DNA from 2 places in the Pseudoxanthomonas sp. 97-1-1 genome. Region 1 is predicted to be linked to the other one. Evidence: predicted binding sites of a transcription regulator. Region 1 holds the regulator's gene; the other holds the start of a gene.
The links. Region 1 encodes FliA, which starts transcription of late flagellar genes. Its sites were predicted from a motif close to TAAAGTTTNNCNNNCNNNGGCCGATAA; they were not measured.
Positions count from the first base shown of each region.

Region 2: AC3DET_RS03300 (HDOD domain-containing protein) is a predicted target of FliA. The motif match lies at 4,490-4,516, and genes of this name have one in related genera.

Region 1 covers NZ_JBYMTJ010000002.1:715,450-730,050, reverse strand. The annotation lists gene flhA (flagellar biosynthesis protein FlhA) at 1-558, shown strand, start outside; gene flhF (flagellar biosynthesis GTPase FlhF) at 607-2,304, shown strand; partial or broken gene AC3DET_RS10615 (MinD/ParA family protein) at 2,360-3,172, shown strand; gene AC3DET_RS10610 (RNA polymerase sigma factor FliA) at 3,169-3,921, shown strand; gene AC3DET_RS10605 (chemotaxis response regulator CheY) at 4,039-4,419, shown strand; gene AC3DET_RS10600 (protein phosphatase CheZ) at 4,419-5,030, shown strand; gene AC3DET_RS10595 (hypothetical protein) at 5,067-5,210, shown strand; gene AC3DET_RS10590 (chemotaxis protein CheA) at 5,238-6,986, shown strand; gene AC3DET_RS10585 (flagellar motor protein) at 7,231-7,971, shown strand; gene motD (flagellar motor protein MotD) at 7,991-8,953, shown strand; gene AC3DET_RS10575 (ParA family protein) at 8,953-9,735, shown strand; gene AC3DET_RS10570 (chemotaxis protein CheW) at 9,732-10,742, shown strand; gene AC3DET_RS10565 (STAS domain-containing protein) at 10,847-11,161, shown strand; gene AC3DET_RS10560 (response regulator) at 11,158-11,523, shown strand; gene AC3DET_RS10555 (chemotaxis protein CheA) at 11,573-13,558, shown strand; gene AC3DET_RS10550 (OprO/OprP family phosphate-selective porin) at 13,657-14,601, shown strand, end outside.
Region 2 covers NZ_JBYMTJ010000001.1:676,935-691,535, forward strand. The annotation lists gene glnD ([protein-PII] uridylyltransferase) at 1-1,351, opposite strand, end outside; gene map (type I methionyl aminopeptidase) at 1,396-2,172, opposite strand; gene rpsB (30S ribosomal protein S2) at 2,496-3,299, shown strand; gene tsf (translation elongation factor Ts) at 3,495-4,373, shown strand; gene AC3DET_RS03300 (HDOD domain-containing protein) at 4,593-6,086, shown strand; gene AC3DET_RS03305 (AIM24 family protein) at 6,099-6,794, opposite strand; gene AC3DET_RS03310 (cupin domain-containing protein) at 6,860-7,216, shown strand; gene pyrH (UMP kinase) at 7,269-7,994, shown strand; gene AC3DET_RS03320 (cation diffusion facilitator family transporter) at 8,219-9,148, shown strand; gene frr (ribosome recycling factor) at 9,226-9,783, shown strand; gene uppS (polyprenyl diphosphate synthase) at 9,792-10,550, shown strand; gene AC3DET_RS03335 (phosphatidate cytidylyltransferase) at 10,547-11,407, shown strand; gene AC3DET_RS03340 (1-deoxy-D-xylulose-5-phosphate reductoisomerase) at 11,410-12,597, shown strand; gene rseP (RIP metalloprotease RseP) at 12,611-13,975, shown strand; gene bamA (outer membrane protein assembly factor BamA) at 14,098-14,601, shown strand, end outside.

The DNA of each region.
Region 1 (14,601 bases):
GAGGAAGTGCAGCAGCTGCTGTCCCAGCTGGGCCGCAGCGCGCCGAAGCTGGTCGAGGACCTCACCCCGAAGGCGCTGCCGCTGGCCACGGTGGTGCGCGTGCTGCAGAACCTGCTGATCGAGCGCGTGCCGATCCGCCAGCTGCGCCGCATCGTCGAGGCGCTGGTCGAGTTCGCCCCGCAGAACGCCGATCCGGCCGCACTGACCGCTGCGGTACGCACCTCGCTGGGCCGGTTCATCGTGCAGGAAATCTCCGGCATGGCGCCGGAACTGCCCGTCTATACCTTGGCGCCGAATCTGGAACGCGTCTTGCAGGACAGTACCCAGGGAACCGGCGCGGCGCTGGAACCGGGACTGGCGGAACGCCTGCACCAGAGCCTCGCCGACGTGGTGAACAAGCAGGAAGCCCGCAGCGAGCCTGCGGTGGTGCTGGTACCGGGTTCGGTCCGCGCCGCCCTCGCCCGCCTGGTCCGCCACAGCGTCCCCTCGCTGTCGGTGCTGGCCTACAGCGAGGTTCCCGAGGACAAGCGGTTGAAGCTGGTCGGCACGATCAGCTGAGACCGGAAGCAGCAGAACCCGACGCGACATCGAACCGGATAGCACGCCATGAAAATCAAACGCTTCGTCGCCCCCGACATGCGCACCGCCTTCGCGATGGTCCGGCAGGAACACGGCCCGGACGCGGTGATCCTGTCCAACCGGGTGACCGAGGATGGCATCGAGATCGTTGCTGCCAGCAATTACGACGAAGCGCTGGTGCAGCGCACGCTGGAAGCGATGCGCCCGGCCACGCCCCCTGCGCCGCTGCATCCGCTGCTCGACCCGGCGCCGCAGGCACCGACCGCGAACGCTCCGGCCCTGTCACCGGCCGAAGCCGCCGCCAGCTACTTCGCCCGCCGCCAGCCGGCCGTCCCCGCTGCACCGCGTGCCGGGACCGCCAAGCCGGCCGTCGCCGCACCTGCGTCGATCGCACCGCCGGCAGCACCCGTCGCAGCGCCACGCGCGCCGGTGGCCGCCACGCCCGCGCCGATCACCGGCGAGATTCCGGCGCCGGTCGTCCGCGACATCGCGCCGCTGCTGATCGAACCCGAATCCTTCGCCGCCAAGCTGGCCGCCTGCCTGCCGGCCGCTCCCGCCAACGAGCCGGTCGCCGCGAGCGAACCCGCTGCACCGCCGCGCCGTCAGCCCGCGCCGCGCGCCGACGCCGATGACACGCTCGACCTGGATGCGCTGCTGCCCTCGATCGCGCCGCCGGTGTCGCTGCCGGAACCCGAGCCTGCGCCGGTCGTCGCGCTGCACGCCACGCGTGCACCGGTGATCGCACCGGTACCGGCGCCCGCTGCCGTCACCGTACCGACGCTGACCGTCGTCACCGACAACGCCACGCACGCCCGCGAGAGCGACGAGCAGCTGGTGCAGATGCGCGGCGAACTGTCCGCCATGCGCGAGATGATCGAGCGCGAGATGCACCGCCTCACCGACGAACGCCTGCGCGGTTCGCCGGTGCGGATGCAGGCGATGGAACTGATGGAAGACTACGGCTTCGACGCCGGCATCACCCGCGACATCGCCCTGCAGATTCCCGCCGACACCGAATTGCACCGCGGCCGTGGCCTGATGCTGGGCCTGCTGTCGAAGAAGCTGCCGGTGGTCGACACCGACCTGCTGGAAACCGGCGGCGTCATCGCGCTGGTGGGCCCCACCGGCGCGGGCAAGACCACCACCATCGCCAAGCTCGCCGCCTGCTTCGCGCAGCGCTACAACGCACGCGACGTGGCGCTGATCACCACCGACACCGTGCGGGTCGGCGGTCGCGAGCAACTGCACGGCTACGGCCGCCAGCTCGGCATCGCCGTGCACGAGGCCGACAGCGCGCAGGCCCTCGCACTGCTGCTGGAGCGCCTGCGCGACTACAAGCTGGTACTGATCGATACCGCCGGCCTGGGCCAGCGCGACCGCAACCTGGTGGGCCAGCTCAACTGGCTGCGCGCATCGGGCCAGGTGAAGACCCTGCTGTGCCTGCCGGCCAACTCGCACTTCTCCGACCTGGACGAGGTCGTCCGCCGCTTCAGCAGCGTGCAGCCGCAAGGCGTGGTGCTGACCAAGCTGGACGAGACAGGCCGCCTGGGCAGCGCCCTGTCGGTGGTCGTGGACCACCAGCTGCCGATGACCTGGGTAACCGACGGCCAGCGCGTTCCCCACGATCTCCACCGCGCCAACAGCGCCCACCTCGTGCTGCGGCTGGACCAGCTGCGCCGCGAAGCCGACGAACCCTGCTCGACCGAGGCCACCCATGTCGCCTGACCACCTGCTGCAGACCAATCCCCGCAGCACGCCGCCGGCCGCCGGCGCATTCCATCCCGTGCGCGTCATCGCCATCACCGGTGGCAAGGGCGGCGTGGGCAAGACCAACGTGTCGGTCAACCTGGCCGTGTCGCTGGCCGAAATGGGCAAGCGCACGCTGCTGATGGACGCCGACCTGGGCCTGGCCAACGTGGACGTGCTGCTCGGGTTGTCGCCGAAGTTCACCCTCGCCGACCTGGTCGCAGGACGTTGCGGACTGGAAGACGTACTGCTGGAAGGCCCCGAGGGCGTGCTGGTGGTTCCCGCCTCGTCGGGTTTCCGCCACATGGCCGAACTGGCGCCGGCCGAGCACGTGGGCCTGGTCAACGTGTTCTCCGAACTGCAGCGGGCGCTGGATTTCATGGTGGTCGACACCGCCGCCGGCATCACCGACAGCGTGCTGACCTTCTGCCAGGCCGCGCAGGACACCGTGGTGGTGGTCTGCGACGAGCCGGCCTCGATCACCGACGCCTACGCGCTGATCAAGGTGCTGGCGCGCGAGCGCGGCCTGGACCGCGTGCACGTCATCGCCAATATGGTCCGCGACCCCAACGAGGGCCGGAAGCTGTATGAAAAACTCGCCCGCGTCTGCGAGCGTTTCCTCGGCGATGTCGCCCTGCACTACCTCGGCGCGGTGCCGCAGGACGACTGGCTGCGCCGTGCGGTGCAGCGCCAGCAGCCCGTCGTGAAAGCCTATCCGGGCAGCCCGTCGGCCCGCGCCATCGCCGAGATCGCGCGCATGACGGCACGCTGGCAGCCGCCTCTGGGAGCGCGCGGCAACGTCGAGTTCTTCGTCGAACGCCTGATCCAGCGGGGAGTCGCCGCATGAACACCGCCGCCGCCCAATACCGCGCCGTACAGCGCAGCAGTGCGAACGATTTCGTCACCCAGCACGCCGACCTGGTCCGCCGCATCGCCCATCACCTGGCCGCGCGCCTGCCGGCCAGCGTGGAGATCGACGACCTGGTGCAGGCCGGCATGATCGGCCTGCTGGAAGCCTCGCGCAGCTACGATGCCGAGCAGGGCGCCTCGTTCGAGACCTACGCCTCCATCCGCATCCGCGGGTCGATGATCGACGAGATCCGCCGCGGCGACTGGGTACCGCGCTCGGTCCACCGTCGCGCCCGCCAGGCGGCCGCCACCGTGCGCGAGATCGAACAGCGCACCGGCCGTGCCGCCATCGCCACCGAAGTGGCGAGTGCGATGGAAATGCCGCTGCCCGAGTACCTGCGCCTGATGGAAGATGCCGCGCGTGGCCAGGTGCTGAGCCTGGAATCGCACATCGACGACCATGGCGAACCCAACACCGCGCGTACCGGCGGCCCCTCGCCGCAGCAGCACCTGGAGCGCAGCGAGTTCCGCCAGCAACTGGTCAAGGCCATCGGCCACCTGCCCGAACGGGAGCAGCTGGTGCTGTCCATGTACTACGAGCAGGAGCTCAACCTGAAGGAGATCGGCGCCGTCCTCGGCGTCAGCGAGTCGCGCGTCTGCCAGATCCACGGCCAGGCCATGGTGCGGCTGCGCGGACGCCTGCAGGTGTTCGAGAAGGCCGACGCCGGCCTGGAAGACAACGACTGAAGAATCCCCACGGCCTGCCGATAAGGCTCCGGTAGGCCGCCGCGTGCAGCCCCTGCCTTGCCGTCGCCCCTGACCGGGCACGCTTTACTGGAGTTCGATGTGACCGCCAACAAGAACATGCGCATCCTCATCGTGGACGACTTTTCCACCATGCGCCGCATCATCAAGAATCTGCTCAATGACCTGGGCTATACCAATACCGCCGAGGCCGAAGACGGCAACAGCGCGTTGACCGCACTGTCCCAGGGCAGCTTCGAGTTCGTGGTCACCGACTGGAACATGCCCGGCATGACCGGCATCGAGCTGCTGAAGGCCATCCGCGCCGACGACCGCTACAAGACCCTGCCGGTGCTGATGGTCACCGCCGAGGCCAAGCGCGAGCAGATCATCGAGGCGGCGCAGAACGGCGTGAACGGCTACATCATCAAGCCGTTCACCGCGCAGACGCTGGAAGAGAAGCTGGGCAAGATCTTCGAACGCCTGGGAGCCGCTGCCTGATGAGCGCCGTGGCCGATGTCGCCGGCGCACGCGCCGCGCTGGTGGAAAAACTGCAGCACGCGCTGGATGCCCTGGAACAGGGCGACGAAGCCGGCTGGCGTCGCGAACTGGATGCCATCGCCGCCTGGCGCACGCAGCCGATGATGCAGGGCCTGGGCCGCCTGGCGCGCGAGCTGGCGCAGACGCTGGGCGAACTGCCACCCACCGGACCGGGCGAGCTGGACGACGCCTGCGCGCGCCTGGACCATGTGGTGGAAATGACCGAACAGGCCAGCCACGCCACGCTGGACCTGGCCGAACAGTGCCGTGGCTACGCCACCCAACTGAAGGGCACCGCGCTGTCGCCCGAGCAGGCGGCGCTGGTGGACAGCATCGGCAAGGGGCTGTCGGAGATGGCCCTGGCGCAGAGCTACCAGGACCTCACCGGCCAGATCATCCGTCGCGTCGCGGGCATCGTCCGTCGCGTGCACGAGGGCTTCGGCGCGCTGGGCCTGCCGCCGCCGGAGAAGAAGAACCCTTCAGATCTGGCCGGTCCGGCCGTTGCTGGTCTGGACCGCAACGCGTTTTCACAGAACGACGCAGACGACCTGCTCTCCGGACTGGGGCTGTAGGCACCCGCGAACGCGCAGCGGAACCGGAGACCTGCCATGCCCGACGCTTCCGCCCGCCGTTCCTGCCATCCCCTCGTCCTGCTGTTCGTGGGATCGCTGCTGGTCTGCGATGTCCTGGTCGGCCGCTTCCTGCGGCGTCGCCACGCGCACGCCCTGCACCTGCTCGACTCCTCCCGCTGATCACCCGTCCCGGTACCTGCCCCGCCCATGTCCGCCGTCACCCCTGAAATCGCCGCCGACTTCCTGATCGAAGCGCAGGAAATCCTCGACCGGCTGGGCGAGCAACTGGTCACGCTGGAACAGGACCCCTCCGACAGCGAGCAGCTGAACGCGGTATTCCGCGGCTTCCACACCCTGAAGGGCGGCGCCGGCTTCCTCGGCATCCAGCCGATGGTCAACCTGTGCCATGCGGCCGAAGAGACGCTGGGCCTGGTGCGCGCCGGCCAGGCGACGCTGGAACCGCAACACTTCGATGCCGCCCAGCAATCGCTGGACTGGCTGCAACAGATGCTGGATGCGATCGGTGCCGGCGAAGACCCGCCGCACGCCCCGCAGATGCTGATCGACCAGTTCGATACCCGGGGGGATGCCGCACCCGCCGCGCCGAAACCCACCGCCGCGACAAGCGCCGCGCCCGCTGCGGCCGGCGCGGACCTGATCAGCGACGACGAGTTCGAGGCCTTGCTGGACCAGTTGCACGGCGATGGCGCACCCACCCGCGCCGCTGCGCCCGCACCCGTCGCGCGACCGGCACCTTCGCCTGCGAAACCGGCCGCACCGAAGCCGGCCGCGAAAACCGGTGGCGAAACCGAACAGACCATCCGCGTGGACACCAAGCGGCTGGACGCCATCGTCAACCTGGTGGGCGAACTGGTGCTGTCGCGCAACCGCCTGAAGACATTGCGCGCGCGCATCCGCGACGAAGAACTGGACCGCGCCGTCAGCAGCCTCGACATCGCCACCGCGCGCCTGCAGACGGCGGTGATGCGTACGCGCATGCAGCCGGTGGGCAAGGTGTTCTCGCGCTTTCCCAAGGTCGCGCGCGACGTTGCCCGCCAGTTGCAGAAGGAAGTGGACCTGGAACTGGTCGGCGCCGAGACGGAGCTGGACCGCAACCTGGTGGAAGCGCTGGCCGATCCGCTGGTGCACCTGGTCCGCAACGCCATCGACCACGGTGTCGAAGTGCCCAGCCTGCGCGAAGCCTGCAGCAAGCCGCGTGCCGGCCACGTACGCCTGTCGGCGCAGCAGGAAGGCGACTTCGTCACCATCGAAATCCGCGACGACGGCGCCGGCATCGATCCCGAACGCCTGCGCGCCAAGGCGCTGGAAAAGGGCCTGATCGATCCCGAAGCCGCCGCGCGCCTGACCCACGACGAATGCCTGCAGCTGGTCTTCCTGCCCGGCTTCTCCACCAAGGCCGAGGTCACCGACATCTCAGGCCGCGGCGTGGGCATGGACGTGGTGCAATCGCGCATCCGCGAACTCAGCGGGCAGATCACCATCCATTCCGACATCGGGCGCGGCAGCCGTTTCGTCATCCGCGTGCCGCTGACCCTGGCGATCCTGCCCACCCTGCTGGTGCAGGCCGGCGACCCCGTCTATGCACTGCCGCTCGCGCGCGTGATGGAAGTGCTGCACGCACCGTCCGAAAGCCTGCGCTGGTTCGATGGCCAGGCCGTGCTGGACCGCCAGAGCCATACCCTGCCCCTGGTCGACCTGCGCCACTGGCTGCAGGTGGACCCGGTGATGACGCCCCTGCTCACCATCGTGGTGCTGCAGATGGGCGAACAACGCTTCGGCCTGATCGTCGACCAGGTGCGCGGCCGCGAAGAAGTCGTCATCAAGCCCCTGCCACGCGCCGTGCGCGGCCTGCCCGGCTACGCAGGCGCCACCCTGATCGGCGACGGCCGCATGGCGCTGATCCTGGACGTGGACGGCCTGCGCGCGACGGCGTGACGCATCGTGCTCCCTGTAGGAGCGACGCAAGTCGCGACCGCACGCCCTGCACAACATGACGCCTGGATGGCGGTGTGACCCGGTCGCAAATAACGTCGCTGCTGCAACCGCCAGGCGACAGCTCGCGATTCCAGATCACGCGCGGCATGACAACCCGGTGTCTGTGTGATCACGGTCGCGACTTGCGTCGCTCCTACAGGACTCACGACTCAAGTCCACCTGAACCGGGCCGATAGATCTGCACATGGACATCTTCAGCCTCATCGGACTCATCCTGGCGCTGGTCGCCCTGGTAGGCGGCAGCATCCTCAAGGGCGCGGGCCTGTCCTCGCTGTGGTCGTCGGCGGCCTTCGTCATCGTGATCCTGGGCACCATCGCCGCGATCCTGGTGCATACGCCGCCGCCGGTATTCAAGCGCGCGCTGTCCATCGTGCGCTGGGTGATCCGGCCACCGGGCACCGATGGCGATGCGCTGATCGCCGAGATCGTCGACTGGAGCAACATCGCCCGCAAGCAGGGCCTGCTGGGGCTGGAGCCGCTGGTCAACCAGCAGGACGACCCGTTCCTGAAGAAGGGCCTGCAGATGCTGGTGGACGGCGTGGAGCCCGAATCGATCCGCCACATGATGGAGATCGACCTCAACGGCCAGGAACACCAGGATCTCGCGGCCGCCAAGGTCTTCGAGGCCATGGGCATCTACGCCCCCACCCTGGGCATCATCGGCGCCGTGTTCGGCCTGATCGCGGTGATGAAGAACCTTGCCGACCCCAGCAAGCTGGGCCATGGCATCGCCGCCGCGTTCACCGCGACGATCTACGGCATCGCCTCGGCCAACCTGTTCTTCCTGCCCATCGCCAGCAAGCTCAAGAGCGTGATCGGCGGGCGCAGCCGCGAACAGGAAATGATCATCGAAGGACTGATCGCGATCGCGCAGGGCGAGAACCCGCGCAACATCGAGGCCAAGTTGGCCGGCTTCCTGAACTGACCCCTGCGGAACGACGGCGATGGCGCGCAGGAAGAAACACGAGGAGCATGCGAACCACGAGGCCTGGGCGATCCCCTACGCCGACCTGATGACGCTGCTGCTGGCCTTCTTCGTGGTGATGTACGCCATCTCCACCATCAACGAGGGCAAGTACCGCGTGATGGCCGATGCGCTCACGGCCGCCTTCGGCGGCGCCCCGCGCACGATCAACCCGGTGCAGGTGGGCAACCACCAGTTGCAGGGTGCCGACTTCGACCGGCCCTCGCCGATCAAGTCCGGTGCCAAACAGGGACCCTCCGCGCCCTCGCCTTCGCCCAACGTCACCCTGCTGGCGGCGATGGCCTCGCAGATGAACCTCTCGCTGGACGCCAAGGGCCTGCAGAGCGCGCAGGGCGAGCTCAAGCGCATCGCCGATGACCTGGAGCGCGCGCTGGCGCCGCTGATCGACGAGAAGCTGGTGGTCATCAAGCGCTCCGAGTTGTGGCTGGAAGTGCAGATCAACAGCGACATCCTGTTCGCCACCGGCTCGGCGGCGCTGGATCCGCAGGCGCAGCAGACCGTCGGCAAGCTGGCGGAAGTGCTGGGCAACGTACCCAACTCGGTGCGCGTGGAAGGCTATACCGACGACCGCCCGATCCGCACCGCGCAGTTCCCGTCCAACTGGGAACTGTCTTCGGCCCGTGCGGCGAGCGTGGTGCACCTGTTCGTCCGCGACGGAATTCCGCCGGAGCGGCTGGCGATGATCGGCTACGGCGAGTTCCGGCCGATCGGCGACAACGCCACCCTCGAAGGCCGCAACGCCAACCGCCGCGTGCTGCTGATCATCCTGGCCAGCCCGGCCGGCCCGGCACCGAACTTGCATGCCCAGGAACAGGCCGTCGAAGCGCCGTCAGTGATCGCACTGCCGTCGCTGCCGACCCACGCCGCGTCGCCCATGCCCGGAGCGCCGCCGGCGCCCCAGGTCCATGAAGGAGTCCAGTGATGCGCGTGTGGGCAATCGCCAACCAGAAAGGCGGCGTCGGCAAGACCACCACCACCCTCGCCCTCGGGCGCGCCCTGGCCATGCGTGGCCGTCGCGTGCTGCTGGTCGACCTGGATCCGCATGCGTCGCTGACGCGCGCGTTCGGCGTGCCCGCCGAGCCGCAGCCTGCCGGCGTGCTGGACCTGTTCGACGAGCAGCCGCCGCTGCTCGCCAGCGTGGCGCGCGCCACCGAGATCGAGAACCTCGCCTTCGTTCCGGCACAGACACCGCTGGCCACGCTGGAGCGCCGCAGCGCCACCCAGCCAGGCCTGGGCCTGGCCCTGTCCAATGCGCTCGCGCGCGGCGGCCAAGCCTGGGACCACGTGCTGTTCGACTGCCCGCCCACGCTGGGCCTGCTGATGGTCAATGCACTGGCTGCCGCCGACCACGTCATCATTCCGACCCAGACCGAACCGCTGGCTCTGCACGGCCTGAAAGGCATGTGCCGCACCGCCGACATGATCCAGCGCTCGCGCCATCGCGAACTGCCGGTCTCGATCCTGCCCACGCTTTACGACAAGCGCACCCGCACCGGTGCCGAGACGTTGAAGGCGATGCAGGACGAGTACGGCGGACGCGTCTGGAACGACGCCATCCCCAATGACACGCGCATCTGCAGCGTCGATGCACTGACCCGTTCCAGCCCCGCCGCGCAGTATCCCGGCCGCGGCCTGTCGGCGTACCGCCGCGCCCTGGACTGGCTGTTGCTGACGGAAGCACGCGCCACCGAGCAAGCCGCATGACCACGCCCGCCGTCCTCGACGACTACCTGCACGACCTGCTGGGCGACGTGGGCACGGCGACCGCTGCCGCCCCGTCCCTGACCGCGGTCGCCGCGGAAACAGCCGCCACCGGGACATCGCCCGATGCGGCCGACACACCGGCACCGCCCGCCGCGAACCTCAAAGCTCCCCCTGCGCTGGCGATCGCACCGGTACGTGCAGGCAGCGACGCCGACATGATCGGCGACGACGAATTCGAAGCGCTGCTGGACCAGTTGCACGGCAGCGGCGCGCCCACCGCCGTAACCAGCCCCCCCAGCGAACCCGTCGTCACCGCCCCGCCCGCGCCTGCGCTCGCCGTCGCACCTGCGCGCGCAGGCAGCGCCAGCGACATGATCAGCGACGACGAGTTCGAGGCCCTGCTGGACGACCTGCACGGAAGCGCGGCGCCCACCGCGCGGGTTTCCGAAGCCGCGCCGGTCGCCGCTCCGGTCGCTGCACCCGCTGCACGCCCCGTGCAGGCGCCGCGCGCGCTGCCGCCGCTGCCGAGCAAGCCCTACCTGCAGGAGGCATTGCCCGATACCGGCGAGCGCCGCCGCGCGACCGAACGCAAGACCCGCTGGCTGCGGCTGCGCTGCGACCAGCAGCATTACGCGCTGGAACTGCTGAAGGTGCAGGAGGTCGTGCGCCCCGCGACCCTGCTGCCCCTGCGTGGTGCCGCGCCGCACATGCTGGGCGTGATGAACCTGCGCGGGCAGGTGGTGCCGGTCATCGACATGGGCCTGTACCTGGGCCGCAATGCGATCGACACCGATGCCGCCACGCGCATCGTGGTGCTCGAGGAACATGGCGAGACCCTCGGCCTGCGCGTCAGCGCGGTGGAGGACGTCGCCAACCTGACCGACAACCAGATCGAATCCCCGGACAACGCCCGCGTCGGCCGCATCGCCAATCCGCTGTTCCGCGGCGTGGCGCGCCTGAACGAACGCGCGGTGATCCTGCTGGATGCCTCGCAGCTGCTCACCTAGGCCATGGCGATGGCAGGTCGACGCGCATCACATATTCACACCGGACGCTCAAGAGTGGCCCGCGTGCGCCGATACCCCACTAGAGCCGCCCTTCCGGAGACACGATGAGCGCAGTGCCCCTGGGTGATGACCTCGGCATCGAGGCCGCCACCGACCTCAAGCAACACCTGGCCATGCATGTCGCACAGCCTGGCCCGCTGGTGCTGGACGCCGGCACGGTGCAGCGCGTGCACACCGCCAGCCTGCAGGTGCTGTGCAGCTTCGTGCGCCAGCGCGAGCAGGCCGGGCTGGCCACCGACTTCAGCGCGGTCAGCCAGAGCTTCCGCGACGCGGCACGCCTGCTCGGCCTCGCGCCGCAGCTTGGCCTGGCGACCACCAACAACGAAAACAACATGCAACAAGTGGAGAACGCCGCATGAGCGCACGCATTCTGGTAGTGGACGATTCGGCCTCGATGCGACAGATGGTCGCTTTCGCCCTGACTTCGGCGGGTTATTCGGTGGATGAAGCCGAAGATGGCCAGGTCGCGCTGGGACGTGCGCAGGGGCAGAAGTTCAACGCGGTGGTCACCGACGTCAACATGCCCAACATGGACGGCATCTCGCTGATCCGCGCCCTGCGCGGCATCCCCGACTACAAGTTCACGCCCATGCTGATGCTGACCACCGAATCGGCCGCCGACAAGAAGGCCGAAGGCAAGGCCGCCGGTGCCACCGGCTGGCTGGTCAAGCCGTTCAATCCGGAACAGCTGGTCGCCACCGTCCAGAAAGTCCTGGGCTGAGCCCCGCACTTCCTCCCCACTTCGCATACCGCCACAGGGCTCCACCGCAATGAACATGGACATGCAGCGCTTCCACGCCACGTTCTTCGAGGAAAGCCGCGAAGGGCTGGAAGCCATGGAAGCCGGCCTGCTGTCGCTGGAACAGGGCAGCCGCGACGGCGACCTGATCAATTCCATCTTCCGTGCGGCGCATTCCATCAAGGGTGGTTCGGCGACGTTCGGCTTCGACGCCATCGCCGGCATGACCCATGTACTGGAAACCCTGCTGGACGAACTGCGCGCCGGCCAGCGCGCCGTCAGCCCGCCGGCGGTCGACGCGATGCTGGCCTCGGTGGACGTGCTGCGTGCCCTGCTGGCCGAGGCCGAACACGGCACTCCGGCCGACCCCGCCGCCGTGCAGGCCATGAAGGACCGGCTCAACGCCGTCCTGTCCGGCCAGGATGCGCCTGCCGCCACGCCCGCCGCCGCCAAGGCCGACGAAACGCCGGAAGGCTGGAAGATCGGCTTCACCCCCGCGCCGTCGCTGTTCATGAGCGGCAATGATCCGCTGCGCATCCTGCGCGAACTGGAACACCTCGGTCCGCTCGAGATCGCGTGCCGGATGGAACGCCTGCCGGGCTTCGAGCAGATCGATCCGCTGGAAGCCTATCTCGCATGGGACCTGGGCCTGATCGGCAAGGTGCCGCGCAGCGCCGTCGACGACGTGTTCGCCTGGGTCGTGGACGACTGCGAACTCGACATCCAGCCGATGCAGCGCGATGCGGTGCCGGTGGACGCCGTGGCCGTGGCTGCGCAGCCGGTCGCCCCGGTTACCGCCAGCGGTGCGCAGGCACCGGCAGGCGCCGCGCCCGCCGCCAACGACACCGCAGAAACCTCCATCCGCGTCAGCGTCGACAAGATCGACGGCCTGATCAATCTCGTCGGCGAACTCGTCATCACCCAGGCCATGCTGAAGCAGGTCTCCGGCCTGCTCGACCAGGCCCAGTGCGAGCGCCTGTTCGCCGGTCTGGACCTGCTGGAACGCAATACGCGCGACCTGCAGGAAGCCGTCATCGGCGTGCGCATGCTGCCGGTGGATGCCGTGTTCCGCCGCTTCCCGCGCCTGGTCCGCGACCTGTCCGCACGCCTCGGCAAGCAGGTGCGCCTGCGCACCATCGGCGAAGGCACCGAACTGGACAAGGGCCTGATCGAACGCATCGCCGATCCGCTGGTGCACCTGGTCCGCAACTCCATCGACCATGGCCTCGAACTGCCCGATGCGCGCCGCGAGGCGGGCAAGGACGAAACCGGCACGATCACCCTCGCCGCTTCGCACCAGGGCGGCCACATCGTCATCGAAGTCAGCGACGACGGCCGCGGCCTGAATCGCGAGCGCATCCTGGCCAAGGCCGCCGAGCGCGGCCTGGCCGTGCCGGAGAATCCCAGCGATTCGCAGGTCTGGGACCTAATCTTCCAGCCGGGCTTCTCCACCGCCGAAGCCGTGACCGATCTCTCCGGTCGTGGCGTGGGCATGGACGTGGTCCGCCGCAACATCCAGGCACTGGGTGGCGAAGTGCAACTGGAAAGCGCGTCCGGCAGCGGCACGCGCGTGGTCATCCGGCTGCCGCTGACCCTGGCCATCCTGGACGGCATGGGCGTGTCGGTCGGCGAGGAAACCCTGATCCTGCCGCTCGGCTACGTGCTCGAGGCCCTGCAGCCGCAGGCCGAGGACGTGCGTACGGTGGCCGGCGACGGCCGCGTGCTGCGCGTGCGCGGCGAATACCTGCCCATCGTGTCGTTGAACGACTACTACCGCTACGGCCAGAGCGAGGCGGAAGATCCGCTGGTGGTCGTGGTGGAAGCCGACGGCCAGAAGCTGGCGCTGGAAGTGGACGAGCTGATCGGCCAGCAGCAGGTCGTGGTCAAGAACATCGAAAACAACTACCGCCGCATCGACGGCATTTCCGGCGCCACCATCCTCGGTGACGGCCGCGTGGCCCTGATCGTCGATGTCGGCGGACTGGTGCGCGCACGCAAGACGCTGCAGGCGGCCTGACGCCGCCGCTCCACTTTTTTACGAATGCGCCGTCACCGGACGCGACCGTAGACTGGTCGCGGCAGGCGGGCGCTTGCCCACACCCAGCAGGTAAATCCATGAAGTACGTGTCGACCCTCGCCCTGGCCCTGATGGCCATCCATGCCAGCGCCCATGCCGAAGACGCCGGCACCCGCGCCACCGCCTGGCCGCCGAAGATCACCTTCGCCAACGGCACCGAGCTGAGCCTGGGCGGCAACCTGCAGTACGACGCCAACCACTTCTCGGGCACCGGCTACAACGGCGCGGCGCTGGAAGATGACGACGCCTGGCGCCGGCAGGAGATCGGCGTGACGCTCAAGCGCAAGGGCGTGTACGACTTCGGCGCGACCTTCGATTTCGAAGCCAAGACCTGGAACGACGTCGCCCTGCGCGTCGAAACCAAGGCGCTGTTCGGGCACGATGCAGGCAAGCTGCGCGTCGGCCAGATGAAGCTGCCGCTGGGATTCGAAGGCAATACCGCCACGCGCAGCGCAGCCTTCGTGGAAGCCTCGCTGCCCACGCAGGCGTTCTACCAGGGGCGCCGCACCGGCATCGACTGGGCCTTCGAGCGTGAGGCCTACATCGTCAACGCCGGCTACTTCTTCGAATCCGACCTGCAGGGCAACAACAAGGGCGACACCGCCGCCGCGCGCGTGGCATGGACCCCCCTCAAGCAGGCCGGCAACGTGCTGCACTTAGGCATCTCGGCCGCACAGGAGCGACCGGACAGCGAAGTCAACGGACTGGGCGTGACCGTCTACCCGAGCGCGCGCTGGCGCGCCAAGCCGGAAGCCGCACTGACGGCGGTACGACTGGTGGACTCGGGCACGCTGACGCGCGTGGACCGCATCGACCGCAACGGCCTGGAAGCCCTGTGGATCCATGGCGCGTGGTCGCTGCAGGGCGAATACCTGCGCCAGAAGACCACGCGCGAGCTCGGCCTGCCTTCGTATTCGGCGGATGGCGCCTACGTGTTCGGCAGCTGGATGGTGACCGGCGAGTCGCGCGCCTACAGCGCCGGC
Region 2 (14,601 bases), on a different contig from region 1:
ACACCATCAAGGTGTGCTGGTCCACCGTGTAGACATGGAACAGGTCGAACTGCATGCGCCCCGACACGCGGGCGAACGCAGGGATCCACTGCCCCAGCACGCCCAGGCGCGCCATGCGGGTCAGCGTTTCCACCGCGCGCGGGCCGCGCAGCAGCGCCATGAAGGCATCACGCTGCAGCCGGTCGGCCGCCGCGTACGCCGACAGCCTGGGCAGCGATTCCGCCAGCGCACGCGCCGTGCGCGAATGCAGGCCACGGATCTGCGGGTGCGCCGCCCATGTCGCGAACAACGCGAACACCTGGGCGACATCGTCCCCGGGCCAGGCCACCTCGCGCGCGGCCAGATAACCCCGGCGCAGCGCAAAGCGCTCGTCCAGCGGTTCGGGCAATGCCTCGCCGTCGAACTGCTCCTCGAAGCGCTGCAGCAGGCGGTCGCTGATCCGGCGCACGATGGCGGCACTGCGGTAGAAGCCCTGCATCATCTTCTCGACGCCCAGACTTCCCGCGTCATCGGCGAAACCAAGACGCTGCGCCAGCGTCTTCTGGTAATCGAAGCGAAGGCGCTCCTCGGGGCGACCTGCCACGCGATGCAGGCCGTAGCGCAGGCGACCCAGCGCACGCCGCTCGCGCGCGAGCGCGAGAGCTTCGTCCTGGCCCAAGTGGCCCAGGCCTACCAGCGGCTCGAGGTCGCGCACGCCGAACGTGCGCAGCGCCATCCAGCCCAGCGTGTGCAGGTCGCGCAACCCGCCCGGGCCTTCCTTGATGTTGGGTTCGAGATTGTCGGACGTGTCGCCGAAGCGTGCGTGGCGGATGCGCAGCTCCTCGCGCTTGGCGACGAAGAAATCGCGCGGCGGCCAGACCCGGGCCGGACCGATGGCATCGATCAGCAGGCCTTCGTCCACCGGTTCGCCAACGATCAGCCGCTCCTCGATCAGCGCAGTCAGCACGCTTTGGTCGGCGGCGGCAGCGGCCGTGCATTCGCTCGCCGAGCGCACGCTGTGGCTGATCGGCAGGCCAGCATCCCAGAGCATCGCGAAGAAGCGCGCCACGGCATCGTGGTGGGCCTGCTGCACGTCGGATGCAGCCAGCACCAGCACGTCGACGTCGGATTGCGGAAACAGTTCGCCACGCCCGTACCCGCCCACCGCGAACAGCGCCATCGGCGCATCCGCGGGGATGCAGCGCAGCCAAGCGTCCTTCAGCAGGTGGTCCACCGCCCGCGCGCGCAGCGCGAGGATGCGGTCCATGCCGTCGTCCTGGTCGAAGCGCTTGTCCAGCCGCGCATCGGTATGGCCGAGCGAGGCGCGCGCCGCCGCCGACCAGACCGCGTCATCGGCGACGTCCGGGCCGATGTCCGGAAGCCGCGTCGCGTGTCCGTTCGCGGCTGTCGTGGTGCTCACAGGTCGTTGTCGTCGCCCGGCACGCGGGTCAGGATCTCGACGCCGTCCTCGGTCACCGCGACGGTGTGCTCCCACTGCGCGGACAGCTTGCGGTCCTTGGTGACCACGGTCCAGCCATCGGGCAGCACGCGGGTATGCCGCGCACCCTCGTTGATCATCGGCTCGATGGTGAAGGTCATGCCCGGCTTCAGCACCACGCCCTCGCCGGGGCGGCCGTAGTGCAGCACCTGCGGCTCGTCGTGGTAGACCTTGCCGATGCCGTGGCCGCAGTACTCGCGCACCACGCTGAAGCGCTCGGCTTCGGCGTACTGCTGGATCGCGTGGCCCACGTCACCGAGGGTGGCGCCCGGTTTCACCGCGCGGATGCCGCGGAACATGGCTTCGCGGGTGGTGTCCACCAGCCGCTTCGCCATCACCGACGGGGTGCCGACGATGTACATGCGGCTGGTGTCGCCGTGCCAGCCGTCCTTGATGACGGTGACGTCGATGTTGAGGATGTCGCCATCCTTGAGCACCTTCGCTTCGCTCGGGATGCCATGGCAGATGACGTTGTTGACCGAGGTGCAGACCGTCGCCGGGAAGCCCTTGTAGCCCACGTTGGCCGGGATGGCTTTCTGCACGTTGACGATGTGATCGTGGCAGATGCGATCCAGTTCGGCGGTGGTCACGCCCGGCTTCACGTGCGGGGCGACCACTTGCAGCACTTCGGCGGCCAGGCGGCCGGCGATGCGCATCTGGGCGAGGTCTTCGGGGGTTTTCAGCTGGATGGCCATGTGGCCGATTATCCCCCATTTGGCGCCCGGGCTGAACGGCCACGGGAGAAGGCCCAGCCCAAGGCGGTCCGTACCGTTTGCGGCGGGGGGCTGGAGGCGGCTATACTCCCGCGGCTTCGTGCCCGGGGTTGCCCGGTCCGGACCGCCCACGTCGGGCGACACCGACGAATCCACACCTGCTGCCCCAACCCGTGCCGGGGTGCCCTTCGCTGAAGGGTTCGGACACGGACGCCGCAGGGAGGCCCAACCCCGGAACCCCGCCCTCACGGGCACCGTCCTCCATTGAACCGGACGGTGGGTTCCCCTTCGATGGAGTTACTGCAATGCCCCAAGTCACCATGCGCCAGATGCTGGAAGCCGGCGTTCATTTCGGCCACCAGACCCGCTACTGGAACCCCAAGATGGCGCCGTACATCTTCGGTGCCCGCGGCAAGATCCACATCATCAACCTCGAGAAGACCGTTCCGCTGTTCAACGACGCGATGAACTTCATCTCGGGCGTCGCGCAGAAGCGCGGCACCATCCTGTTCCTGGGCACCAAGCGCAGCGCGCGCGAGGCCGTGAAGGAAGAAGCCGAGCGTTGCGGCATGCCGTTCATGACCCAGCGCTGGCTGGGCGGCACGCTGACCAACTTCGCCACCGTGAAGAAGTCGGTCGCCCGCCTGAAGGAACTGGAAGCCGCCGAAACCGACGGCACGTTCGAGAAGCTGGTCAAGCACGAAGTGCTGGGCCTGCGCCGCGAGCGCGAGAAGCTGCTGGCCTCGCTGGGCGGCATCAAGGAAATGAACCGACTGCCGGACGCGCTGTTCGTCATCGACATCGGCCATGAAGACATCGCCATCAAGGAAGCCAAGAAGCTCGGCATCCCGGTGATCGCGGTGGTCGACTCGAACTACGACCCGGCCCTGGTCGACTACGCCATCCCCGGCAACGACGATGCCATCCGCGCCGTGCAGCTGTACGCCCGTGCCGCCGCCGACGCCGTGCTGGAAGGCAAGGCCGCCCAGCCGAACGCCGCCAGCGTGCGCGAGGAAGAGTTCGCCGAAGGCGGCGACGACAAGGGTGCCCGTCGCGCCCCGGCCAAGAAGGCCGCCGGCAAGAAGCCCGACGAAGCCGCCGCCGAGTAATCCGGCTGCAATGCCGCCGCGCCATGCTGCGCGGCGGCCCATGTTCCACCTTCTCCCATCGGGAGAAGGTGCCCGAAGGGCGGATGAAGGTACGGAGCACGTCGACGCTGCATGCATCGCGACTCCGCCGCACCCTCACCCCAACCCCTCTTCCGACGGGAGAGGGGCTTTGCCAATCCAAATAGAGGTAATCCCGTGGAAATCACCGCTTCCCTGGTCAAGGAACTGCGCGAGCGCACTGGCGCCGGCATGATGGAGTGCAAGAAGGCGCTCACCGAGAACAACGCCGACATCGACGCCGCGGCCGAGTGGCTGCGCAAGTCGGGCCTGGCCAAGGCCGACAAGAAGGCCGACCGCGTCACCGCCGAAGGCCGCGTGGCCGTGGCCCAGGACGGCGGCAAGGCCGTGCTGGTCGAGATCAACTCCGAGACCGACTTCGTCGCCAAGGATGCCAACTTCATCGCCTTCACCGACGCCATCGCGCAGGCCGCGCTGACCTCGGGTGCCGCCGATGTGGAAGCGCTGAAGAGCGCCAAGCTGGCCTCGGGCGAGACCGTCGAGGAAGCCCGCGCCGCCGCCATCGCCAAGCTGGGCGAGAACATGCAGATCCGTCGCCTCGTGTCGATCGACAGCGCCAACAACGTCGCGGCCTACGTGCACGGCGGCAAGATCGGCGTGCTGGTCGAGGTCAAGGGCGGCGATGCCGAACTGGCCCGCGGCCTGGCGATGCACATCGCCGCGATGAACCCGCCGCACAACAAGGCCGCCGACGTGCCGGCCGAGTTCGTGGCGAAGGAAAAGGAAATCGAGCTGGCGAAGATGTCGGACAAGGACAAAGCCAAGCCGGCCGACATCCTGGAGAAGATCATCTCCGGCAAGATCAACAAGATCGTCAACGAAGTGACCCTGTACGGCCAGCCGTACGTGCTGGACAGCGACAAGTCGGTCGAGCAGGTCGTGAAGGCCGCCGGCGCCGACGTGGTCGGTTTCCAGCGCTTGGTGGTCGGCGAAGGCATCGAGAAGGTGGTGGAAGACTACGCCGCCGAAGTCATGAAGCAGGCCGGGCTGGCGTAAGCCTTCCCTCTCCGCTTCGACGGAAAAGCCGCGGGGAACCGCGGCTTTTTTGTTGCCCGCGTGACTGGCGGGAGCGGATGCCGCCGCGCACGCCGTGACCGTTGGTCGACCACGACTCAAGTTTGCACGTTCCGTGCCGAAACTGGTTTCAAACGTGACACTTCGTCGCGCATTGCTGGCATCCTGCCGGCAATTCCCACTTGCGTGGCCCGCACCCGGATGCGTCCCGAACTCGAAGCCCAGCTGCTGAATTGCCGCAATCTGCCCAGCCCGCCCGGCGTTGCATTGCGGATCATCGAGCTCGCGCAGGATCCGGACGTGGTGATGGCGACGGCCGCCGATGCGATCGGCCTGGATGCGGCATTGAGCGCGCGCATGCTGCGCATCGCCAACTCCCCGCTCTACGCCAGTCGCCGCAGGGTGGAAAACCTTTCGCAGGCGCTCACGGTGCTGGGCCTGAATGCCACCCTGACGCTGGCACTGGGGTTCTCCTTGTCACGCTGCGGCAGCGGCACCCATCCTGCCGCGCAGGAGCGCGTCTGGCGTCGCAGCGTCATCGCCGCGCTGGCCAGCCGGGTGCTGGGCCAGCGTGCCGGCATCAGCAAGGTGGAAGAGCTGATGCTGGCCGGGCTGCTGCAGGACATCGGCGTGCTGGCCCTGCTGGAAGTCCTGGGCGATGATTATGCGCGACTGGTCGAACGCGCCGTGGGCAATGCCGAACTGCTGGCCGCCGAGCGCGACTGGCTGGGGTGCGACCACGCCACGGTGGGCGGGTGGTTGGCGCGGCAATGGAATCTGCCGGCGCTGTTGAGGGAAGCGATCATCGAGAGCGAGATGCCCGCGTCGGACACCCCGTTCAATGCGTGCGTGGCCGTGTCCGGCCACATTGCCGACATCTGGCTGGCTGGAATGGACCAAGCGCGGACGGAGGAAGCGCATCGCCATGCGGCGATGCAGGCCGCCACGCGGCTCGGGATCGACTACCCGGGGTTCCTCGCCCTGACCGAGGAGATGCTCGTGGCGCTGCCCGAGGTCTACGCATTGTTCGACGTTCCCCCCGCCCCACCGGCCCGCATCCAGGCTTTGCTGGACCAGGCACGCGAGCTGCTGGTCGTGCGCAACCTGCGCGAAATCCAGGACGCGGCGCGTGCCCGCAAGGAAGCCAACGAGCACGAAGACCGTGCGCGCCGGCTGGCGGAGGAGGTGCGGCGCGACCCGCTGACCGGGGCCTACAACCGCAGCCAGCTGGAAGAAGTGCTGGAGAAGGAGTTCGATGCCGCCACGCGGCACGGCTGGCCGCTGTCGATCGCCTTCATCGACCTGGACGACTTCAAGCAGGTCAATGACCGCTGGGGGCACCTGGTCGGCGATGAAGTGCTGCGCAATTTCGCCAAGGCGCTGATGCGGCAGGTGCGCGGCAGCGACATCGTCGCCCGCTATGGCGGCGAGGAGTTTCTGGTGGTGTTGCCGGGCATCGGCGAAGAGGCCGCCGCCCAGGTCGTGCGGCGCATCCTGTCGGAGGTGGCCGGCGTGGCGATGGCCGATGTCGACGGCCAGCCACTGCACATCACCTTCTCGGCGGGGCTGGCCACGCAGGGTGCACTGGAACAGTTCCGCCACGTTGATGACCTGCTTCGCGCGGCGGATGAAGCGCTGTATGGCGCCAAGCGCGAAGGCCGCAACCGGGTATCGGTCGGCGCCATCGGCCCCTGACAGGCCCCGTGGCTACTGCCTCGGTTGCAGCGCCACTTCTTCGTAAGGCTGTACCACCACCCAGCCGTCGCCCGCGAAACGCAACTGGATGCTCTCGCCCGAGCCGCGGCCCAGCAGGGTGCCGAGCGAAATATCGGTGATGATTTCCGGCGTCAATCCGCCCGACCATGCCACGGTGGCGTTCGGGTCGGTGAACACGGGCCCGGTCTGCGCATTCACCGGCAGCGTGAGGGGTTCGTAGTGCGACGTGATGGCGACGATGCCGTGTCCGCTCAGGCGTACGTTGAACAGCCCTCCCGACAGCATCCCGGCGACCTTGCGCATCATCGTGATCCGGCTCTCGATGCTGGCCTCCACCGCAAGCACATCGTTGCCGTTGACGAAGATCGATTCCCCCGCGAGACGCAGCAGCGTGATCCGCTTGCCGGCATCGGCCAGGTAGACACGCCCCTGCCCTTCGATCTTCATCAGTTGCATGCCTTCGCCACTGACGGCCTTCTTCAGCAGGTTCCCCAGGCCCTGTTCCAGCATGCCCTGGCGGGTGAACTTCACGCTGCCCTTGCGCGCGACCATCGCGCCGGCCTTGGCCCAGACCAGACCGTTCAACCGGACTTCCAGCAGATGCGGGCTTTCCAGTTCGAATGCGTCGGCCGTCGCATCCTTTTCCTTCGATGATGCGAGGAATTCCTGCAGGGTGCGCACGCTCATGTCCGTTCCTTGATGGATGGCGGGAAGGAGCGCCATCATATCCGCCCCGGCCGCAGGTCCCACCCATGTCTCGCATCGTTCCCGTGCCACACACGCTGGAGGCGGCTGCGCGAGCGCCCGTTGCCGCCGAGCGACTGATCCGTGGGCGCCCCCTGCAGGCGGTCGAGAACGCCTACTCCACCCGGGATGACCGTTTCCATTGCGGCGTATGGGAAGGCGATGTGGGCGCATGGCGGGTGCACTACACCGAGCACGAGTTCTGCCACCTGCTCAGCGGGCGCGTCCGCCTGCGCAGCGATGATGGCGAGGACATCGTGCTGGAAGCGGGCCAGAGTTTCGTCGTGCCCGCAGGGTTCACCGGCACGTGGGAGGTGCTGGAAACCGCGCGCAAACTGTATTCGATCTACGAACCCGGCGACTGAAGCGACGCGCTCGGCTAGAATTGCCGCGGTTTCCCCACGCCGAGAACTCACCATGCCCGCCCCCCTGGTCTATCGCCGCATCCTGCTCAAACTGTCCGGCGAGGCACTGATGGGGGCCGAGGATTACGGCATCGACCCGGCCGTGATCGGCCGCATCGCGCGCGAGATCATCGAAGCCCGCGACGCGGGAGCCGAGGTGGGCCTGGTGATCGGCGGCGGCAACATCTTCCGCGGCGCGGGACTGGCCGCAGGCGGCATGGACCGCGTCACCGGCGACCAGATGGGCATGCTGGCCACGGTCATCAACGCGCTGGCCATGCAGGACGCGCTGGAAAAGCTGGGCGCCAAGTGCCGCGTCATGAGCGCGATCAAGATCAACGACGTGTGCGAGGACTACATCCGCCGCCGCGCCATCCGCCACCTGGAGAAAGGCCGCATCGCGATCTTTGCGGCAGGCACCGGCAACCCGTTCTTCACCACCGATTCCGGCGCCGCCCTGCGCGCCATCGAGATCGGTGCGGACCTGCTGCTGAAGGCCACCAAGGTGGACGGGGTCTACGACAAGGATCCCAGCAAGCACGCCGACGCCAAGCGCTTCGACCAGCTGACCTACGACGATGTCATCGCGCGCAACCTGCAGGTGATGGATACCGCCGCGTTCGCCCTGTGCCGCGACAGCGACGTGCCGCTGCGCATCTACGACCTGTCCGTGCCCGGCAACCTGATGCGGATCCTGCGCGGCGAACATGTCGGCACCCTGGTGAAAGGGCGCGGCTGAGCCCCCTGTGGGCGGGGCTTCGGCCCCGACGGTGGACAGAATGCCGCGAGGCTCGAATGGGCATGTGGCAGCGCCTTCCACCGCCATCCGGTCTGAACGGCGCGCAATCGCGTGCGCCGGAACGCGGGCAGGGTGCGGTCGGGGCTGAAGAGCTTCCCGCGGCGCGTGCCCCTTCGCTTGCTGTAATAGTGTCCGGCCAGCCCCGGCCGGCACCCTAGTCCACCATGGGACACGGACACCACCACGGTCACGGGCCACACGCCCACCCGCACGCGTCGGCGACACGCACTTTCGCCTGGGTCACGCTGATCAACCTGGCGTACACCGTGCTCGAAGCTGGTTACGGCTTCCACACCAATTCGCTGGCGCTGCTGTCCGATGCCCTGCACAACCTCGGCGACGTGCTGGGCCTGGCGCTGGCGTGGAGTGCCGCCGCCCTGGCGAGGCGCGCACCGCGTGGCCGGCACACCTACGGCTGGCGTCGCGCCACCCTGCTCTCCCCGCTCGCCAACGCGGTGCTGCTGATGGTCTTCTCCGGTGCACTGGGCTGGGAGGCCTTCCGGCGCTTCAGCGCGCCGCCGGAGATCCCGGCCACACCCGTCATCGTGGTGGCGGCACTGGGCATCCTGGTCAACCTGGGCGCCGCGTGGCTGGTGAAGGACGGGCACGCCCATGACCTGAACAAGCGTGGCGCCTTCCTGCACCTGATGGCGGATGCCGCGGTGTCGCTGGCCGCCGTGCTTGCCGGCGTGGGCATGGCCACGCTGGGGTGGGCATGGCTGGACCCGGCCACGGCGCTGCTGATCGCGGCGGTGGTCGCCGTGGGCTCGTGGGGCTTGCTGCGCGACAGTTTCGATGCCGCGATGGACGCCGTGCCGCCCAGCATCGACCCCGTCGAGGTCGGCGCGTTCCTGAAGGCCCGGCCCGGCGTGTCGGCCGTACACCACCTGCACATCTGGTCGCTGGGCGCGGGCGAGATCGCATTGACCGCCCACCTGGTACGGGCGCGCGAAGACGACCACGACGCCTTCATCGACGCCACCGTGCATGCGCTGGACCACACCTTCGGCATCAACCACGCCACCCTGCAGATCGAACGCGGCGCCACATGCGGCCATGACCTGCACGATGCGGCGCCGCATCATTCCCACTGAACGGCGCGCGGACGGTCGGCAACGGCACCGAATCGCCCTATAATCGGTCGTTTACAGGCTTTGCAACGGAAAGGGCGATGCTCAACGACATCAAGAAAGACGCGCAGGCGCGCATGACCAAGAGCATCGAGGCGCTCCGCCACACGCTGGTGAAGGTCCGCACCGGACGCGCTTCCACTGCCCTGGTCGAGCACCTGAAGGTCAACTACTACGGATCGGACATGCCGCTGAGCCAGGTCGCCACCGTGACCGTCTCCGACTCCCGCTCGCTCACGATCACGCCGTGGGAAAAGCAGATGGTCAGCGCGGTCGAGAAGGCCATCCTGGCATCCGACCTGGGCCTGACCCCGAATACCGCCGGCACCACCATCCGCCTGAACCTGCCGGCGCTGACCGAAGAACGTCGCAAGGAGCTCTCCAAGGTCGTCCATGGCGAAGGCGAGGACGCGAAGGTGGCGATCCGCAACATCCGCCGCGATGCCAACCAGCAGGTCAAGGACCTGTTGAAGGACAAGCAGATCACCGAGGACGAGGAGCGTCGTACCGAGGACGAGATCCAGAAGCTGACCGACAAGTCCATCAAGGACGTCGACGACGTGGTCAAGGCCAAGGAACAGGAACTGATGGCGGTCTGAGGACTGCCATGTCCCCTGCCGTCCCCGCGTCCGTGCCCCGCCATCTGGCCGTCATCATGGACGGCAATGGCCGGTGGGCCGAACGACGTCGTCGCCCGCGCGTGATCGGCCATCGCGCCGGCGCGCGCGCGGTCAATACCTGCATCGATTTCTGCTTGGACCGCGGCATCGGCGCGCTAACCCTGTTCGCGTTCTCCAGCGAGAACTGGGGTCGCCCCGAGGAAGAAGTCGGCGCGCTGATGAAGCTGTTCCTCAACGCGCTGGACCGCGAAGTCGACGAACTGCACCGCCGCGAGGTGCGCGTGCGTTTCATCGGCGACCGCGCACGATTCTCCGCCGACATCCGCGCACGCATGGACGCGGCCGAGGCGCTGACCCGCGGCAACACACGCCTGCACCTCGTCATCGCGGCCAGCTATGGCGGGCGCCAGGACATCGCGCACGCGGCGCGTGCACTGGCCGCCGACGTCGCCGCCGGACGCCTGCGCCCCGAGGACATCGACGAAGCAACGCTCGGCGCCCACGTCGCGCTGGCCGACCTGCCGCCGCCCGACCTCTTCATCCGCACCGGTGGCGACCATCGCATCAGCAATTTCCTGCTGTGGCAATTGGCCTATACCGAACTCTGGTTCACCGACGTACTGTGGCCCGACCTGGACGCGACGCTGCTGCAGCGCGCCCTGGACGACTTCGCGCAGCGCGAGCGCCGCTTCGGCCTGACCAGCGCGCAGATCGCCAGCGGCACCCACGAGGACACAACCGCATGAGCACGCCCAGCGCCACCCGCACCCGCGTCATCGCAGCGCTGGTGATGGCGCCCTTCGCCATCGGCGCCATCCTGCTGCTGCCCACGTCGTGGCTGGTGATGCTGGCGGCGCTGGTGTTCCTGGTCGGGCTGTGGGAGTGGTTCAAGCTCGCCGAGATCGACGACACCCTGCAGCGCACCGTGCTGCTGACCGCCAACCTGCTGCTGATGGTGCTGCTGGTGTGGGCGTCGCGCGGATCCACCGATCTGGTCCCCTTGCGCCTGATGGCCCTCGTGGGCGCGGCGTGGTGGCTGCTGGCGTTGCTGTGGCTGCGCTTCTTCCATTTCGCGTCCGATCACGAGACCTGGGCGCGCGTGTTCAAGCTGGCCGCCGGCACGCTGGCTGTGGTGCCCGCCTGGTGCGCGCTGGGCCTGATCCACTCCTCCGAGCCGAACGGACACATCTGGTTGTTCGTCGCGCTGGCCATCGTCTGGGCGGCCGACAGCGGCGCATATTTCGCAGGGCGCCACTTCGGCGGCCGCTGGTTCCGCGGCAGGAAGCTCGCTCCGCGCATCAGTCCCAACAAGACGCTGGAAGGGCTGCTCGGTGGCCTGGCTGCGGGCATGCTGGTGGCGGGCGTCGGTGCACTCATCGCCGGTGTAGACGTGGCGCAGGTGCCCGGCGTGCTGCTGGTGGCGGTGTTCACCGTGCTGTTCTCGGTGGTCGGCGACCTGTTCGAAAGCCTGCTCAAGCGGCATGTCGGCGCCAAGGATTCGGGTGACGTGATCCCCGGCCATGGCGGCGTGCTGGACCGCATCGACGGCGTGCTGGCGGCACTGCCCATCTTCGTGCTGGGCAAGGAAGTCTTCGGATTCTGAGCATGGCCGCGCACGCACAACGCAACGTGGCGGTTCTCGGCGCGACCGGCTCCATCGGAGCATCGACGCTGGATGTCGTCGCGCGCCACCCCGAGCGCTATCGCGCCAGCGTGCTTGCCGCCGGCAGCAGTGTGGATGCGTTGCTTGCGCTGTGCGTCCTGCACCGCCCGGACCATGCCGTCGTCGCCGACGAAAGCCAGTTCGCACGCCTGCGTGACGGCCTGTCCGACGCCGGGCTGGCGACTCGTGCACATGCCGGTGCCGCCGCACTGGACGCGCTGGTGTCCGACCCTGGCTGCGACATCGTCGTCGCCGCCATCGTGGGTGCCGCCGGCCTGTCGTCGACGCTGGCGGCGGCCCGCGCCGGGAAGCGCCTGCTGCTGGCCAACAAGGAGTCGCTCGTCCTCGCCGGTGAGCTGATGACCGCCGCCGCAGATGCCGCGGGTGCCGAGATCATCCCGATAGACAGCGAGCACAACGCGATCTTCCAGTGTCTGCGTTCACGACAGGCTCAGGGCGAGGTCAGCCGCATCGTGCTGACCGCGTCGGGTGGCCCGTTCCGCGGCTGGAGCCGCGCGGCGCTCGCCCAGGTCACGCGCGAACAGGCCGTCGCCCATCCCAAATGGTCGATGGGCCCGAAGATTTCAGTCGACTCGGCGACCCTGATGAACAAGGGGCTGGAACTGATCGAGGCCCATCACCTGTTCGGCGTGGAGCGCGAACGGCTGGACGTGCTGGTACATCCGCAGAGCCTGGTGCACTCCCTCGTGGAATTCGTCGATGGTTCCACGCTGGCGCAGTTGGGGCTGCCCGACATGCGTACGTCGCTGGCCGTGGGACTGGGCTGGCCGGACAGGATCGCATCGGGTGTGCCGGGCCTGGACCTGTTGCGGCATCCCCGGTTGGACTTCGAGGCGCCCGACCTGGATGCCTTTCCCTGCCTGCGGCTGGCCTGGCACGCCATGACGGCCGGCGGCACGGCGCCAGCGGTCCTGAACGCTGCGAACGAAGTCGCAGTTTCAGCCTTTCTTCAGGGCCGGATCGGTTTCCTATCCATTCCTGCGCTGGTCGAGGATGCCCTCGCCGCGTTGCCCGCAACGCCGGCCGATTCGCTGGATGCGCTGCTGGAAGCGGATGCGCAGGCACGCCGACTTACCGAACGCAACCTCGCAGGCCATCTCTTCCCATGAGCGCCGACATCCGATGAGTGACGTGCTGGGCTCAATCTGGTGGATGATCGTGGCCCTGGGCGTGCTGGTCACGTTCCACGAATTCGGCCACTACTGGGTGGCGCGCCGTTGCGGGGTGAAGGTGCTGCGTTTCTCGGTGGGCTTCGGCAAGCCGCTGTGGTCGCGCCGCGATCGCCACGGCACCGAGTTCGCCATCGCGGCCATCCCGCTGGGTGGCTACGTCAAGATGCTGGACGAAGCCGAGGGCGACGTCCCCGCCGCGCAACAGGACCAGGCGTTCAACCGCAAGTCGGTCTGGCAGCGCATCGCCGTGGTCGCCGCCGGCCCGCTGGCGAACGTCCTGCTCTGCGTCGTCCTGCTGTGGGCCATGTTCGTGCTGGGCAAGCAGGACTACTCGGCCACGCTGGGCAGCGTCAGTGGCATTGCCGCCGATGCGGGCTTCATGCGCGGCGACAGGATCGTCCGGATCGGCGACCGCGGGATCGATACCTGGACCGACGCCTCCATCGTGCTCACCAAGGCCGCCATCGATGGTGATGACGTTCCGGTCGAGGTGGAAACCGCCTCCGGCAGCCAGCTGACCCGCACGCTGCCGCTGTCCCGCCTGCCGGTCGGGTTCGACCAGGAGAACGCCATCGGCCTGAGCGGGCTGGTCTGGCGGCACTGGATGACGCCGGCGGTCATCGGCAAGGTCACCCCGGGCTCGGCCGCCGATGGCGTGCTGCACGTGGGCGACGTGGTGACGGCCGTGGATGGCCAGCCGGTACACGGCTTCAACGACATCGCCACCGAGGTCGATGCACTGGGCAAACGCGGAGGCGCGGCCATGATCGAAGTCGACCGTGCCGGCGAGCGCCTGGCCTTCGAACTGGCGCCACGCCGGACCCGGCATCCCGACGCAGGCCAGGGCGACTACTGGGCCCTGGGCCTGGCGCCTCCCGCGAAGGTGCAGATGCCCGGCTACGACGCCACGCTCCACTACGGCCCGGTCGCCGCCATCCCGGCCGCCCTGCGCGAAACCGGCAAGCTGACCTCGGACTCGCTGGGCATGATCCGCCGGATGCTCACCGGGGACGCCTCGCTGAAGAACGTTTCGGGCCCCATCACCATTGCCCAGGTCGCCAATGTCTCCGCCAAGCGCGGGCCGGATTGGTTCCTCTGGTTCCTGGCGGCCATGTCGCTGAGCCTGGCCATCATCAACCTGCTGCCGATCCCCGTCTTGGACGGCGGCCACCTGCTGTATTACCTTATTGAATTGGTCAAGGGCAGCCCCTTGAGCGAGCGCCACATGGTGGCCGGACAATATATGGGCCTGGCCGCACTGGCGGGCCTGATGGGATTGGCGTTCTACAACGACATCCTGCGTCTGGTGACCTGATGCCCCTGAACTTTCCCGGGCAGGCCCGCTCCAAGTCGGCCTGTCCCTTCCTGGCGACACCCCGGACCGCGGCCCTGCGATCCACCCCTGCTCTGCAGGAACCACCCCAACCGGATGTAATGATGACGCGACTGCCTTCCCGCCGCCTGATTGCCCTCGCCCTGGCTTCGGCCATCGCCATGCCGGCACTGGCCCAGACGACGGAACCCGCCGCCGCACCCGCAATGGCCGAGCCGCTGGGCAGCGCGTCGTTCACCGCCACGGATATCCGCATCGATGGCCTGCAGCGCATCTCCACCGGTACCGTCCTCACCTACCTGCCGATCGAACGGGGCGACCAGGTCACCTCGGCCGGCGTGTCCGAGTCGATCCGCGCGCTGTACAAGACCGGCTTCTTCGAGGACGTGAAGCTCGACCGCCAGGGCGACATCCTGGTGGTGACCGTCACCGAGCGCCCGGCGATCAACAAGTTGACCCTCACCGGCAACAAGGACATCAAGACCGAAGACCTGCTGACGGGCCTGAAGGACATCGGGCTTGCCGAGGGCGAGACCTTCGACCGCCTGAGCCTGGACCGCGTCACCCAGGAACTGGTGCGCCAGTACAACAACCGCGGCAAGTACAAC